One region of the Cupriavidus sp. genome, then DNA from elsewhere that is predicted to be linked to it. Evidence: predicted binding sites of a transcription regulator. Region 1 holds the regulator's gene; each other region holds the start of a gene.
The links. Region 1 encodes LexA, which represses DNA repair genes until DNA is damaged. Its sites were predicted from a motif close to ACTGTATNNNNATACAGT; they were not measured.

Region 1 (4,701 bases):
AGCTGGCCACGATCTCCACCATCGGCCAGCTTGCGGGCACCGGCAGGTACGATCTGTCCGCACCCGCCGCCAGCGGCGCCCGCGCAAACCGGATATAGGTGTCCTGCACGAATCCGAGCGGACCGGCAACCGGCGAGACAAAAGCATCGACCGCCGAAGTATGTGACTTGGTGACATCGCGCGCGGCGTGGATCTGCTGGTTCAACACCACCAGCACGCCCTTGCCGCGCGCCGCCGGATTGGCCGCTACGCGCACCGCATCGAGCAGGTTCAGCGGGCCATCGGCGGACAGCGAAGTCGAGGGGCGCATCGCGGCGGTAATTACCACTGGCACCGGCGTAGCCTGCGTCAGATGCAGGAACATCGCCGTTTCCTCAAGCGTGTCGGTCCCATGCGTGATCACGATACCGGCCACATCGGGCTGCGCCGACCAGTGCGCCACGCGCGCGGCCAACTGCTGCCAGAGACTGAACATCATGTCCTTGCTGTCGACCTGCGCAACCTGCTCCGCCTCGATGCGCGCAACATCGGCCAGGACGGGCACGGCCTGCACCAGTTGCGATACCGGCACGGTGGCGGCCTGGTAATGGGCACTGCTGGCAGGACTTCCGGACGATCCGGCAATGGTGCCGCCCGTGGCGAGCACAACGATTCGAGGCAAGGAAGCGGTCATGTCAGCGCTGATCAGTCGATGGATCCGGGCGCCGATTGTAACTGCCGCGCCGCGCCGCTCGCAGCCATGGCAAACCCGTGGACCGCAATCCGGTGCGCCATCCAGTGCACCAGCACGCCAGGCCCGCATGTTGAGCCCACAGCGCAAATTGTGCTTGCACTTCACTCGATACTGTATAAAATCACAGCATACTGTTTAAACATACAGTGCTTCGGCACTGAGACCGGCGAACCATGGCGACCCTGACACCCCGGCAGCAGCAGATCTTCGATCTGATCCGCAATGCGATCCGAAATACCGGCTTTCCGCCGACCCGCGCAGAGATCGCTGCCGAATTCGGCTTCTCCTCGCCCAATTCCGCCGAAGAACATCTGCGTGCGCTGGCTCGCAAGGGCGTGATCGAACTGACGCCAGGCGCATCGCGCGGCATCCGGCTGAAGGTTTCGCGCAGCGACTCGGAGCGCGAAGACCAATTCTCGCTGCCGATGGCTGGCGTGCTGCAATTGACGTTGCCGCTGGTCGGCCGCGTCGCAGCTGGTAGCCCGATCCTTGCCGCGGAACATATCGATCGCCAATACCACGTGGATGCCTCGGTCTTCGACGAGCGCCCCGACTACCTGTTGCGCGTACGCGGCCTGAGCATGCGTGACGCGGGCATTCTCGACGGCGACCTGCTGGCCGTGAAGAAGGCCAGCGAGGCCGCTAACGGCAAGATCGTCGTGGCCCGCCTCGGCGAGGATGTCACCGTGAAGCGCCTGAAGAAACGCGGCGACACGATTGAACTGATCGCCGAAAACCCCGATTTCCAGAACATCGTGCTGCAATCCGGTCGCGATGAGTTTTCGCTCGAAGGTATCGCTGTAGGCCTGATCCGATCATCAGGTTTTTAAACCGGGGGAAGAGACTCCACGCGGAGTCGCGAGAAGTCGCACAAAGTCTCTGACCTCTAGTCCCCGCGACCCGGCAGCACGGCCGTCTGCCCTGGTCACCCGCTTTGCTTTGCCCATGCCGCCCCGTCCTCCCTGGACGGCGGGCGCGGACTTCTGCTGAACGCAAATTACGAGGTGCTGCCATGCTGCCATCCAACTCCATCGCCCCCCGCCGCCCGGTCAAGCCGGTACCGTTCCGACAAATCAAGGGCGTTCGCGTCTACCAGGGTGCCCAGCGCCGCACGATGGTCGGCAACATGGCCGCAATCTGCCGCATGCTGGAACTCGACGAACCGACCTCGAAACTGCACGCCTGAACTCGAGCTCGACGCGTTTTCCCAACCCTCTATCAGCATTGCGGGCCGCGCTTAACGGCAGCAAGTCGCTAACCCTTGAGCGATTGTAAAAAGTGGAGTCGCATGCTCACAACGTGTAATTAAGAGCACGTTTAAATCTGTTGAAAGACTGATTAAACTCACTAGCGCGCAATGAAACACTGGCGCATTGGCGTCATGCGCAGACCCGGACCTTGACGGCCCCGCCGAGGTCCGGTTTTTTTTGCCCTGCGCCAAACGCAACTTGCGATGTCAGTCGGCCAGCGGAAATCCAAACCAGTCCGCAGCCAGGTCGGCTTCGAACGGCACCATCCACGCGACACCGTTAGCTGCCTGGTATTTCTGGAACTGACCACCAACCAGGCGCTCCACCGCAATCGACTTGCGCCCCTCGCCACCCCTCTCGACCTCGATCACAAACTCGAAGTCGTCGGGAACAAACCCATGCTTGCCGCAAGCGGTTGCCACCTCGTCCTGCTCCTGCCGTGAAAGATCATGGAACCGCAGCGTCATGACTCACCCCCACCGAAGCGCTCAATGGCAATGAGTACAGCATAGTCATTCGGCAAGGATCGCCGTCGGCGACTGAGGCGCGGACCCGTACCTTGAGAAGTCAGACGTTGGTGGAGGAGATAAACGGTGAGTGCGGAAAGCAAAAAAGCCGCTTGGATAAGCGGCTTTTCTGGGAATACTTTGGGGTGGCTGACGGGACTCGAACCCGCGACAACAGGAATCACAATCCTGGACTCTACCAACTGAGCTACAGCCACCGTAGTGATGTTTCGCCAACCGATGCGTCGATCAGCGAAGAACAAGACTATACAAGGATTCCTGATGGATGGCTAGTATCCCGCACAAAAAAATTCAAGGAAGCCTGACAGACTTCATCGGCTTCCAACCCACTTCGCTTCCAGCAGCACAGCATTCTTGATTGCATCAATCGTATCGGCCTCGCTTGGAAACAGGCCAAGCAAGCGTTTCGATTTGCCATTGAGTACATCGCGTTGCAGCGCCTTGCCTGCTTCGACCGACGTACCCGCGTGCCAGCAATAGCGCGCGGTCCATTTGCCGTCCTGCAATTGCTCCGCAACCCAGATCACCCGGTAGTCTTCGAAGACTTCACCGAATGGTTGTTCCGTTTCCATTTCAGTTCCTCAGGGCTTGCTTCCGATCGCTGGCGGCGGCACCAATCACTGCAGTGCCGCGCCAGGGCTTGGCCAACCCACCTGCTTTTATTCCCCACTGAAATCGCGCCGATTCACCATCCATGCGCGACTCACGTTCCACACGTCGTCGGTTGCGACGTTGGGCGAATCCTAGCATGCCCCCTACCCCTCCCCGCGTCGCAAGCAATCGGGTCCGGTTATCGAGACAGAAGAAGCGACACAGAATTCACCACCAGAACTGAGTATCGGCATATCCACCAAAAAGAGGAGTCTGTGCCCCTCCAAGGCAGGGTTTTTCTGCAGTTGGTGCTGTTGGATACTCTTTCCCAGAGGGACATTGACCCCCCTCGACATTCCCGACAGGCGATCACTCCCGACGAGCATCGCCTGCTTTTTTTGGTCACGGAACTTCTTCGTCACATATCACTCAGAACCTCGGTTCCGAGTGCAAAATCCGCGCAAAAAAAAGAGCCCGCCGTAGCGGACTCTTAAATATAGCGATCTCAATGCCCTGAAGGCAGAATCAATGTAGTCCGCAAAGTCGTGGTCCACCATCCGGGCAAACCCACGGTCGGCGTACCCACGACGAAACGCACAAAAAAAAGCCCGCACACGGCGGGCTGAATAATCAGTTGAAGAAAGCCCTGTATTCGAGGGCAGGCACAGTGTAAGAACATGGCATGCCACCGGCGAATTAGGGGAATCCCTTTGCTGGTGCGGGTCTCCGGCATGCCCAACTGTCGCAAACGCCCTTGGGGCATACATTTGCGCGGGACTGCATAGAACGATCGTTCGAAATTAGAGGCTTTCTTCAGCCCTCGTCGACCGCCGCAGCACCCCCGCACCCGCCCTGTCAGCGCTCAAGCAGCCTCAAGAAGATCCGGCCTCAGATGGGACCGGGCTTCCACAAACAGGGCATCGACCTCCGCACGCGTGCGCGCTGCATGCATCCTGCGGGCATCCGAAAGCACTCGGCGCCAGCCCCGGCCGCCATGGATACCCCGGTGCAGGCCCAGCATATGGCGGGTGACGGCCCCCATATAGCCACCCTTTTCCACGTGGCTGCCGATATAGCTTTGCATGATCAGTTCGACGTCTTCACGCGAAGGACTCGGCGCCGTGCCGTGATAAAACCGCGCATCCATCTCCGCCAGAAAATACGGCTCGTGATAGGCCTGACGCCCGATCATGACGCCGTCGACGTGCTGCAAATGCGCTTCGATTTCGCTGTACGAAACAATGCCGCCATTAATCAGGATTTCCAGATTGGGAAACTCCCGTTTTAATTGATACGCCACCTCGTAACGCAACGGCGGAATCTCGCGATTTTCCTTCGGACTCAGGCCCTTGAGAATCGCATTGCGCGCATGCACGACAAAGGTTTCGCATCCGGCGTCAGCGATGGTGCCGACAAAATCGCGCACGAAACCATAATGTTCGACCGTATCGATACCGATCCGATGCTTGACGGTGACCGGCACCGACACCACATCGCGCATCGCCTTTACGCAGTCCGCCACCAATTGCGGCTCAGCCATCAGACACGCGCCAAATGCACCGCGCTGCACGCGCTCGGAAGGGCAACCGCAGTTCAGGTT
Region 2 (4,701 bases), on a different contig from region 1:
CGAAGCCGTGTACGGACTTGCAGAAAACGCATAACAGAAATGCACGATAGACCGCGCAGCGATGCACGTCAAACGGAACAATCGCAGACATTCGCCTGACCATCGCCTGACCATTCCCTGAGACCGATAGACAGACCGTCCGGACCATCGCCATGACATCCAGCACTTCCACCTCGGCCCGCACTGGCGGCCGCGTACTTGTAGACCAGTTGCGCATCCACGGCACCGAGCGCATCTTCTGCGTGCCCGGCGAGAGTTTTCTCGATGTCCTGGACGCGCTGCATGACCAGCCCGCCATCGACCTGGTGGTCTGCAAGCACGAAGGTGCGGCGGCCAATATGGCGGAAGCGGACGGCAAGCTCACCGGGCGGCCTGGGATCTGCTTTGTGACACGCGGTCCCGGTGCCACGCATGCCAGCATCGGCGTGCATATCGCCCAGCAGGATTCCACGCCCATGATCCTGTTCGTGGGTCAGATTGCACGCGAACACAAGGGCAGGGAGGCGTTCCAGGAGGTGGACTACGCCGCGGTATTCGGTTCGATGACCAAGTGGGCCGCCGAAATCGACGACCCGGCGCGCATTCCGGAAATGGTGGCCCGTGCGTTCCAGGTGGCCACGTCCGGGCGTCCCGGGCCGGTGGTACTGGCATTGCCCGAGGACGTGCTCGACGGTCTGGTGGAATGTGCCGATGCGGTGGCGTACCGCGCGGTTGCCGCGGCCCCGCGTGCGGAAGATGCCAAGGCGCTGGCCACTGCGCTGGGCGCGGCAAAGCGCCCGCTAGTGATTGCCGGCGGCGCCAACTGGACCGACCAGACGGTGCGCGACTTTGCCGCGTTCGTCAAGGCATGGGATCTGCCGGTGGCTTGCGCGTTTCGCCGCCAGGACGTGATCGACAATCGCGATCCGCACTATGTGGGGCACCTGAGCCTTGGCGTCAGTCCGAAACTGGCCGAGCGCGTCAAGACCGCGGATCTGATCGTGGCATTCGGCACGCGCCTTGGCGATATCGCCACCGATGCCTATACGCTGCTGGAAGTTCCGACGCCGCAGCAGAAGCTCGTCCATATTCATGCCGACAGCTTTGAGCTGGGTCGCGTATACCAGCCCGCGCTGGCGATCCATGCCGGCGTGGAGCCAGGCGCCGCCATGCTGGCGTCATTGCCTGCCCCGGCCGCGCTGCCGTGGAAGGACTGGACCGGCGGCGCACGCGCCGACCACGAGGCGTTCGTGACCGTGCCCAAGCCGCATCCGGAATTGTCTGGTGTGGATATGTCCGCGGCAATGGCACACCTGAACCACGTGCTGCCCGAAGATTCCGTGCTGACCAACGGCGCAGGCAACTACACGGTCTGGCTGCACCGTTTCTATGCTTACAAGCGGCCGCGTACGGAACTGGCGCCGACCTGTGGCGCCATGGGCTATGGCCTGCCGGCGGCGGTTGCCGCAAAGCTGCGTCATCCTGAAAAGACCGTGGTCTGCCTGGCTGGCGATGGCTGCTTCCTGATGTATCCGCAGGAAATTGCCACGGCCGCCGCGCATGGTGCCAACCTGATCGTGATCCTGGTGAACAACCGCATGTACGGCACGATCCGGATGCACCAGGAGCGCCGCTATCCGGGACGCCAGAGCGGCACGACCATCGTCAATCCGGACTTTGTTGAGATGGCGAGGTCGTGCGGCGCATGGGCTGAACGCGTGGAGAAGACTGAGGACTTTGCGGCGGCCTTCGAACGTGCGCAAAAGGCCGGTAAGCCTGCCGTGCTGGAACTGCTGACCGATCCGTTGCAGATCACGCCGGCCATGCGCGTGACCGACCTGCCGGCGTGATTTATCCCGAATTATTGGATTTCAATAATTCGGACTAATTTGCGCGAAAGGCGGCGGGCTCCCTTCCGGCTCAGGCTAGATAAGGGAGCCTTGCTGCGCTTCCTGCCCGGTCAGCCGCGCTGCGGCAGGCGGGACGGCAAGGATCTGGCGGATCTGGGCCAGGTAGCGTTCCCCCACGGCGCGGTGCGTCTTGCGCGCTTCCTCGGCAAAGCTGCGCCGCGACGGCGCACGGATGTTGAGCATGCGGCAAATGGTTGAAAGGTAAGGCTTTTTGCCGTCCGCAGCGACCCTGCGCGCGGCCGACTGCAGCGCCGCATCGCCAATGCGCCCGCGCAGCCAGACCAGTACTTGACGGTCGTATTCGTTTTGCACCCGGATCAGATGTTCCATCAGAAGGCTCCGATACTGTTCATTCATACAGTACCTGTAAATATATACAGTGAATCGGAAATTTCAAGGACGAGCAAGGGGCGGCGGTGCCACAATGGCAACCCGACCGATGGACCTCGCCATGGCAGCACCCGCACCCGATCCGACCACCTTTTTCGACACGCTCCGCCCACGGCTACAGGGCATTGCATACCGGATGCTTGGCTCGGTGGCCGAAGCCGAAGACGTGGTGCAGGACGCCTGGCTGCGCTGGCATGGAACGGACCGCGACGCGATCGATAATGCCGAGGCGTGGCTGGTGTCAGTGACGACACGCCTTGCGATCGACCACTTGCGCGCGGCCAAGCTGCAGCGTGAGCACTATGCCGGGATCTGGTTGCCCGAGCCTTTGCTGTCCGATCATCCCGATACGCCCGAGGCCATCAGGGAGCGTGCCGACGATATCTCGGTGGCCTTCCTGTTCTTGCTCGAGCGGCTGACGCCTGAGGCGCGCGCGGCCTTCCTGTTGCGCGAAGTGTTCGATGCCGACTATGCCGAGGTGGCCGACGTGATCGGCAAGAGCGAAGCGGCCTGCCGCCAGCTCGTCAGCAGGGCCAAGGCACAACTGCGCGACGAGCGTCCGCGCCAGGTCGTACCCAGGGACGTGCACCAGAACCTGATGCGCAGTTTTGCGCTGGCACTGGAGCAGGGCAGCTTCGATGCCATCCGCGGCATGCTGTCCGATGAGGCGGTCCTGATTGGCGATGGCGGTGGCAAGGTGTCCAGCTTCCCCAAGCCGCTGGTCGGCGGCGGACGCATTGCGCAGGTTTACTTCGCGGCCCAGCGCCGTGGTCAGGACGTGCGCGTGCAGATGGTCATGCTCAACGGGCAGTGGGCGCTGCTGCGTTACGTCGATGGGCAGCTCGAATCGGCGCAGACGTTCGAAACCGACGGCGAACGTATCGTCAGCATCCACGCGCAGCGCAATCCGGACAAGTTGCAACGCATCCTGGCGTCCATTACCCATTCGTGAGCATGCGTCTACCAAGCCTGATCGCACTCCAGATGCTGGAATGCGCTGCCCGCCTGGGCAGCTTTACGCGTGCCGCGGCTGAACTCAATGTCACGGAAAGCGCGGTCTCGCGCCAGATCCAGGCATTGGAGGAACGGCTTGGCGTGCGCTTTTTCGAACGCATCAAGAAGCGCGTGGTACTGACTTCCGACGGCGACCGCTATGTTCGCGAGATCCGTGCCGAACTCAAGGCCATCGAGCGCGCCACCAAGGACCTGGCCTCGCGCGCCGGTGGCATGGAGGTGATCGAACTGGCCGTGGTGCCCACGTTCGCCACGCAGTGGCTGATTCCGCGACTGGGCAGTTTTCGCGAGGAATATCCGCGCATCGTCATCAATATCCATGCACGCCCCGAGCCATTCCATTTTGCGGACTCGTTGTTCGATGCCGCAATCTACTTTGGCGAGCAGCCGTGGGACGGGCATCCTTCGGCAAGGTTGATCGACGAAGGGCCATCGATCCCGGTATGCAGTCCGCAATTGCTGAAATCGCTGAACAGCACGCGATTGCGCAAGCGTGAAGACCTGCTGCGGCAGCCATTGCTGCATCTGGCCAGCCGGCCCGACGCCTGGCCAGACTGGTTCAGTGCCGACGACGAGGAGATTCGGCGCAGGGCACGACTCGGGCCCCGCTACGACCTGTTCACGATGGTCACGCGCGCGGCCATCTGCGGGCTTGGCATCGCGGTATTGCCGGAGATGATGGTTCGTTCTGAAATGGAATCTGGTCAACTGCAGGCGCTGGCGCTTCCCGCTGCCCCGGAAGCCACGCGTAGCGGCGCTTATTTCCTGACGTGTCGGCAGGAGAAGCCGCACGAACGCAAGCTGCAGGCCTTTGCCGGCTGGCTGATGCGGCAGTGTGATGTGAAGAGTTGATGCCAAAAGCGCATCAACTGGCGCTGAAATATCGTTTGCCGCGATGTCGCAAACATCACACACTGGCCAATCTTCACTGCCAGAATGATCGATGTCTGCTTCCGCCCCCACTACCTTCAAGCCCTCCAGCCAGATTCGAGCCCTTTTCTCGCGCGCCATGTCCGACATGTATCGCGCCGAAGTGCCGCAGTACGGCACGCTGATGGAGCTCGTCTCCGACGTCAATACCGAGGTGCTTGCCAACGTTGGCGCGGCCGCTGCCGGTGCGGTGGGACAGGAGGCGCGCATCGAGGTGGAGCGCCATGGAGCGATCCGCGTCGGCACTCCCGCAGAACTGGCGACAATCCGCCGTCTGTTCGCGGTGATGGGCATGTTCCCGGTCGGTTACTACGATCTTTCGGTGGCTGGTGTGCCGGTCCACTCCACGGCATTCCGTCCGCTGGATACGGCGGGCCTGGCCGAGAATCCGTTCCGCGTATTTACCTCGCTGCTGCGCCTCGATCTGATCGAGGATGTCGCGCTGCGCGATGCTGCGGCTGCGGTGCTGGCCACGCGC
Region 3 (4,701 bases), on a different contig from region 1:
GCGCGCGCCGGGCAACCAGTTCATCGTTCCCAAAGTCAGGCTGCCTCAGTAACTGTTGCAGTGAAGCGGGGACGGTGTAGCGGGCGTGGCCGCCCGCTGTCGCTGCAACATTAAATTCCTGTCATCTTGCGAGTTAAATGTGGACATCGGCCAGATCGTTTCCTAACCTTTTGTGTACGCTGTACACAACCGGGTATGGCGGTCTGTTGCAACCCGAATGGAGACTATTCGCATGAAGATCGAACCTACCAGCGAACATCGCTGGCTGCACAAACTGGTTGGCAAATGGGTGGCGGAAGGCGAGGCCCAGATGGGGCCTGATGCTGCACCCGAGAAGTGGAAGATTCCCGAGCAATTCAGCCTGGTTGGCGATGTCTGGGTGCAAAGCCGCTCCGAGGGGGAGTTTCCCGGATGCGGTCAGTCCACCACGGTCATGACGCTTGGCTACGATCCCGCCCGCAAGCATTTCGTCGGGACCTTCATCGGCTCGATGATGACGCATATGTGGATCTACGAAGGCGATCTCGAAGCCGATGGCCGCACGCTCACGCTGCGCGCGGATGGCCCGGCCTTCACGCCCGATGGCAATGTCGTGGCCGGCAAGATGGCCAGGTACCGCGATGTCATTGCGTTCCAGGATGACGACAACCGCACGCTGACGTCCTTCATGCAGGCCGATAACGGCGAATGGACGCAGATCATGCAGGCGCGGTATCGCCGCGAGAAATAGCAGTCCGCGGATTGGTTTGACTACCCGTTATATACGGGACTATATTGCGATGCGATACCCGCCACCGGCGCGGGTCCGCCTTCGCCTGTTGTCCCAAGATGAACCGTTCGCTGCTGATGCTGGATGCTTTTGCCGCCCACCCCGGAGACCCTGTTACCCGGGCTCTGGCCGGCGTGCTGGAAACCGCCTGCGCGGGACGCCTGCCGCGTTTCGCGCAGTGGTTGGGGTTGCCGCCGGCGGAATTCCGCCGCATGCTCGACCACCATTTTCCGGGTGCCGCGGCGGCCGGATGGGAGCCCGATGTACCACCTCAGGATCCTGAAGCCTTGCCGTGTGAGTTTCCGGATCTGGTGGAAATGCTTGAAGACGGTCATACGCCGGGCCAGTACGGCCCCGACGTGCACTGGGCCGCGCATGCACTGGCGTCGGGGTGTTTCGGTCATACGCATTTATGGCAGGACATGGGGCTGTCGGGACGCGACGATGTGTCCACCTTGCTCCAGCAGGTGTTCGCGCCGGTGTTCGCGGCCAATACCACTGACATGAAATGGAAGAAGTTCTTCTATCACCGCGTCTGCGAGCGGTTGGACATCCATCCTTGTCCGGAGCCGTCGTGCGAGGGATGTGATCACTTTGCGTCGTGCCACGGCGCCGAATCGGTCGTGGCATTGCCGCAGGGGATGCTGCTGCGGTCTTCCTGAGCCGTCAGCAGTGTCAGGCGCGATCCAGTTCGCTGCTTTGCCACCAGGCTTCCAGCAGCGGCTGGAAGCGGTCGTCGGGGGCGGGCGGGACGCGTGAGCTCTTGCGGGCCGCCGGCAGTTGCCGTCCGGTCAGCTGGTAGAAGACGGCCGCCGGCGGGGTGCCCGGACCGTACGGTACATGATCGATCACGCTCATCTGCCGCGCGGCTTTCAGGGCACGCGTGGTTTCCTCGGCGGACAGGCCGCACGCGTCGGCCAGCGCGTCACGGCGCACCGGGCCGTGGCGTAGTAACCCCTCGATCAGCAGATGCACGCATTCGCGCGTATTCCGTTTCATGCTGCGCATTGTTCCGCACTGCCTGACACTTCACAATGTCACTTGACAGTTGTTTGCAATCTGTCGCTCCAATCCGTGGCAGGCGCGCAAATTTCCAATGAAAAGCGCCGATTGAATATCTTCTGCGGATTGCCTCTTGCGCCGGCATCGATACTGTATAAACATACAGTATTCGACAAAATCCTATGCGCTTCGCCTGCGGCGTGGCTCCATCACCATCATGACCGCGTCATCGCATGTCCAGCCGCCGCTTCTGGCGCAGGCACATGTGCCCCCATCCTCCACGTCCCGTGAATCGGTACGTGAACTCGAGCAGCGCTATCCCGGCCTCTGGCGCGCGGGTCAGCTTGGCCATGCCGGCCGGCTGCCGGTCTGCCCGACCGGTTATGACGCGTTGACGGCCGAACTGCCGGGAGGGGGCTGGCCGGCGGGCGCGGTGACGGAATTGCTGCTGACGCAGGACGGCGCGGGCGAACTGCGGCTGCTGATGCCGGCGTTGCGCATGCTGGCAGCCGGTGGCCGGCGCATCGGGCTGGTCAATCCGCCGTACCTGCCCAATGCCGGCAGCCTGGGCGACGCACGCCTGCCCGCGCGCCAGCTTTACTGGGTGCGTCCTTCAGCGGCGGCAACGCTGGCGTCGCAGCGCACGGACATGCTCTGGGCGGCAGAGCAGATGCTGCGCAGCCAGGCGTTCGGGGCGGTGCTGGTCTGGTTGGCCGGCGCACGGCCAGAGGCCTTGCGGCGCCTGCAGGTGCTGGCACAGGCCGGCGATACCGTGGTGTGGGTGCTGCGCCCGATCCGTGTACTGCACGAATCGTCGCCGGCAGTGCTGCGGCTTGCGTTGTCGCCGTTGCCGGGCAATCTCATGTCGATCGTTTTTCACAAGCGGCGCGGCCCGGTCCGCGATACGCCGCTGCTGTTGCCGCTCGAAGGCATGGCCCATGTGCCGCGGCGTACGGGCGTGCCAGCGGTACTTACACCTGCCGTGCCGGCGGGTTCCGATCATGTTGCCGATGACGTACTGGATCGCGGTGCACCTGCCGCGCCTGTCGCTGGACGCGCTGCAACCGAGCTGGCCTGAGCCCGCCGGTGCCTCCGCCACCCCCGACGCCGGTACGCTGCAACAGTTGCCGGTGGCGGTGGTGGAACACGAGCGCGTGGTGCTGGCCAATGGCCCGGCCATGGCGCTGGGCGTGTGCTACGGCATGCGGCGTGGCGGCGTGCAGGCGCTATCGGCGGATGTGGTGCAGCTCGACCGCGATCCGGCTGCCGAGGTGGCGCTGGTAACTGCGGTGGCGCTGACGCTGCTCCATTTCACGCCGGCCGTCACCATCGATCCCGAAGCCGAGGCGGCCACGGTGATGCTGGACGTCACGGCCAGCCTGCGCCTGTTTGGCGGGCATCGCGCGTTATGCAAGGCGATCCGCGCGCGCGTGCGGCAACTGGGCACGTTCGCGCAGGTCGGCAGCGGCACCACGGCACAGGGGGCGGCATGGCTGGCACGCCAGCCGTTGCGCAAGACTTCGCGCGGCATTGTCAGGCCAGCCCGCCGCGCGGTGCAGGCGGCGCGCATGACTCGCCTGCTGGATCAACTGCCCGTGGAATGCCTGCATGCGCTGGCCGATCCCGAATGGCTGGAAGGCGTTGGCTGCCGCACGCTGGGGCAGGTGCGCCAGCTGCCGCGCGCGGGTTTGTCGCGCCGCATTGGCACCGGGTTGCTGGCGCGGCTCGACCAGGCCTATGGCAATGCACCCACGGGTTTTTCGTGGTTCGAGGCGCCGCCGACGTTCGCGCAGCGCATGGAATTGCCAGGGCGCATCGAATCGGCGGAAGGAGTGCTGGCTGGCGCGCAGCGGCTGCTGCTGGCTCTGTCGGGCTGGCTTGCCGCGCAGCAGGCCGGTGTCACGCGTTGTGTACTGGTGCTGGAACATGAGCGCTACCGGCTGGGCGAGGATACCGACAGCACATCGGTGCCGCTGGGCCTGGCACAGCCGACCCGCGACCCGGTGCACCTGTCGAGACTGCTGCGCGAGAAGCTCGACAAGGTGCGTTTTCATGCGCCAGTAGGGGGGCTGGGGCTGCGCGTGGAAGCGATGGAAACCTGCATGCCGCAAAGCGACTCGCTGTTTCCGGACCCCGCCGCGGAACCGGCCGAACTGGGTCGGCTGATCGATACGCTGGTGGCCCGGCTGGGTCGCGATAATGTCCTGCAACCGCATCCGCTGCCCGACCACCGCCCCGAGCGCGCGAACCGGTGGTGTCCGGTCGATACAGTGCCGGCGCGTGGCATGGCAACGGGCGCGGCGCCGCCGGAGCGCCCGTTATGGCTGCTGGACGCGCCGCAGTCATTGCGCGTGGAGAAGCATCGTCCCGTGTACCACGGCCCACTGGTGATGCTGACACGCCCCGAGCGTATCGAAGCCGGCTGGTGGGACGGCGGCCTGGCCACACGCGATTACTTTATTGCGGAGCGCGCCGACGGTTTGCGTTGCTGGGTCTATCGCGAGCGCCCGGGCCATCCCACGCGCGACGGGCAGGAAGACGGCGGTGAATACCGCTGGTTCCTGCATGGCCTGTTTGCCTGAGGTTTGCCGATGTTGCCCGGTCTGTCCGCGTTGCTGCCATCGCTGCCCGACTATGTCGAGTTGCATTGCGTTTCCAATTTCACGTTCCTGAATGGCGCATCGCATCCGCAGGAACTGATTGCCCGTGCATTCCAGCTCGGCTACAGCGGCCTGGCGCTGACCGACGAATGCTCCGTGGCCGGAACGGCGCGTGCGCATCATGCCATCAAGGTATTGCGCGAGGACATGTGGGAAGCGGTGGCGCGCAGCGCGCGGCGCCTGGCGGCGGGGCAAACGGTTGGGGATAGCGACGATGCCGATGAGCTGCGGACTTTCGCGCTTGAAGGCGAGGATGCCGGGGATGCCATC

Region 2: a site for LexA is predicted at 2,234-2,251, ahead of ACO550_RS21290 (CppA family protein). Genes of this name have one in related genera too.
Region 3: a site for LexA is predicted at 1,921-1,938, ahead of imuA (translesion DNA synthesis-associated protein ImuA). Genes of this name have one in related genera too.

What each region holds. Positions count from the first base shown of each region.
Region 1 covers NZ_DBHKYV010000030.1:91,378-96,078, reverse strand. The annotation lists gene ACO550_RS28140 (asparaginase) at 1-673, opposite strand, end outside; gene lexA (transcriptional repressor LexA) at 907-1,563, shown strand; gene ACO550_RS28130 (hypothetical protein) at 1,746-1,919, shown strand; gene ACO550_RS28125 (hypothetical protein) at 2,190-2,450, opposite strand; tRNA gene ACO550_RS28120 (tRNA-His) at 2,632-2,707, opposite strand; gene ACO550_RS28115 (hypothetical protein) at 2,822-3,082, opposite strand; gene dusA (tRNA dihydrouridine(20/20a) synthase DusA) at 3,964-4,701, opposite strand, start outside.
Region 2 covers NZ_DBHKYV010000018.1:95,926-100,626, forward strand. The annotation lists gene ACO550_RS21285 (thiamine pyrophosphate-dependent enzyme) at 153-1,829, shown strand; gene ACO550_RS21290 (CppA family protein) at 1,905-2,219, opposite strand; gene ACO550_RS21295 (RNA polymerase sigma-70 factor) at 2,341-3,231, shown strand; gene ACO550_RS21300 (LysR substrate-binding domain-containing protein) at 3,234-4,145, shown strand; gene hglS (2-oxoadipate dioxygenase/decarboxylase HglS) at 4,237-4,701, shown strand, end outside.
Region 3 covers NZ_DBHKYV010000007.1:92,083-96,783, reverse strand. The annotation lists gene ACO550_RS12575 (DUF2880 domain-containing protein) at 1-52, shown strand, start outside; gene ACO550_RS12570 (DUF1579 family protein) at 233-730, shown strand; gene ACO550_RS12565 (nitrogen fixation protein NifQ) at 829-1,431, shown strand; gene ACO550_RS12560 (hypothetical protein) at 1,445-1,768, opposite strand; gene imuA (translesion DNA synthesis-associated protein ImuA) at 1,989-2,849, shown strand; gene ACO550_RS12550 (DNA polymerase Y family protein) at 2,782-4,353, shown strand; gene ACO550_RS12545 (error-prone DNA polymerase) at 4,363-4,701, shown strand, end outside.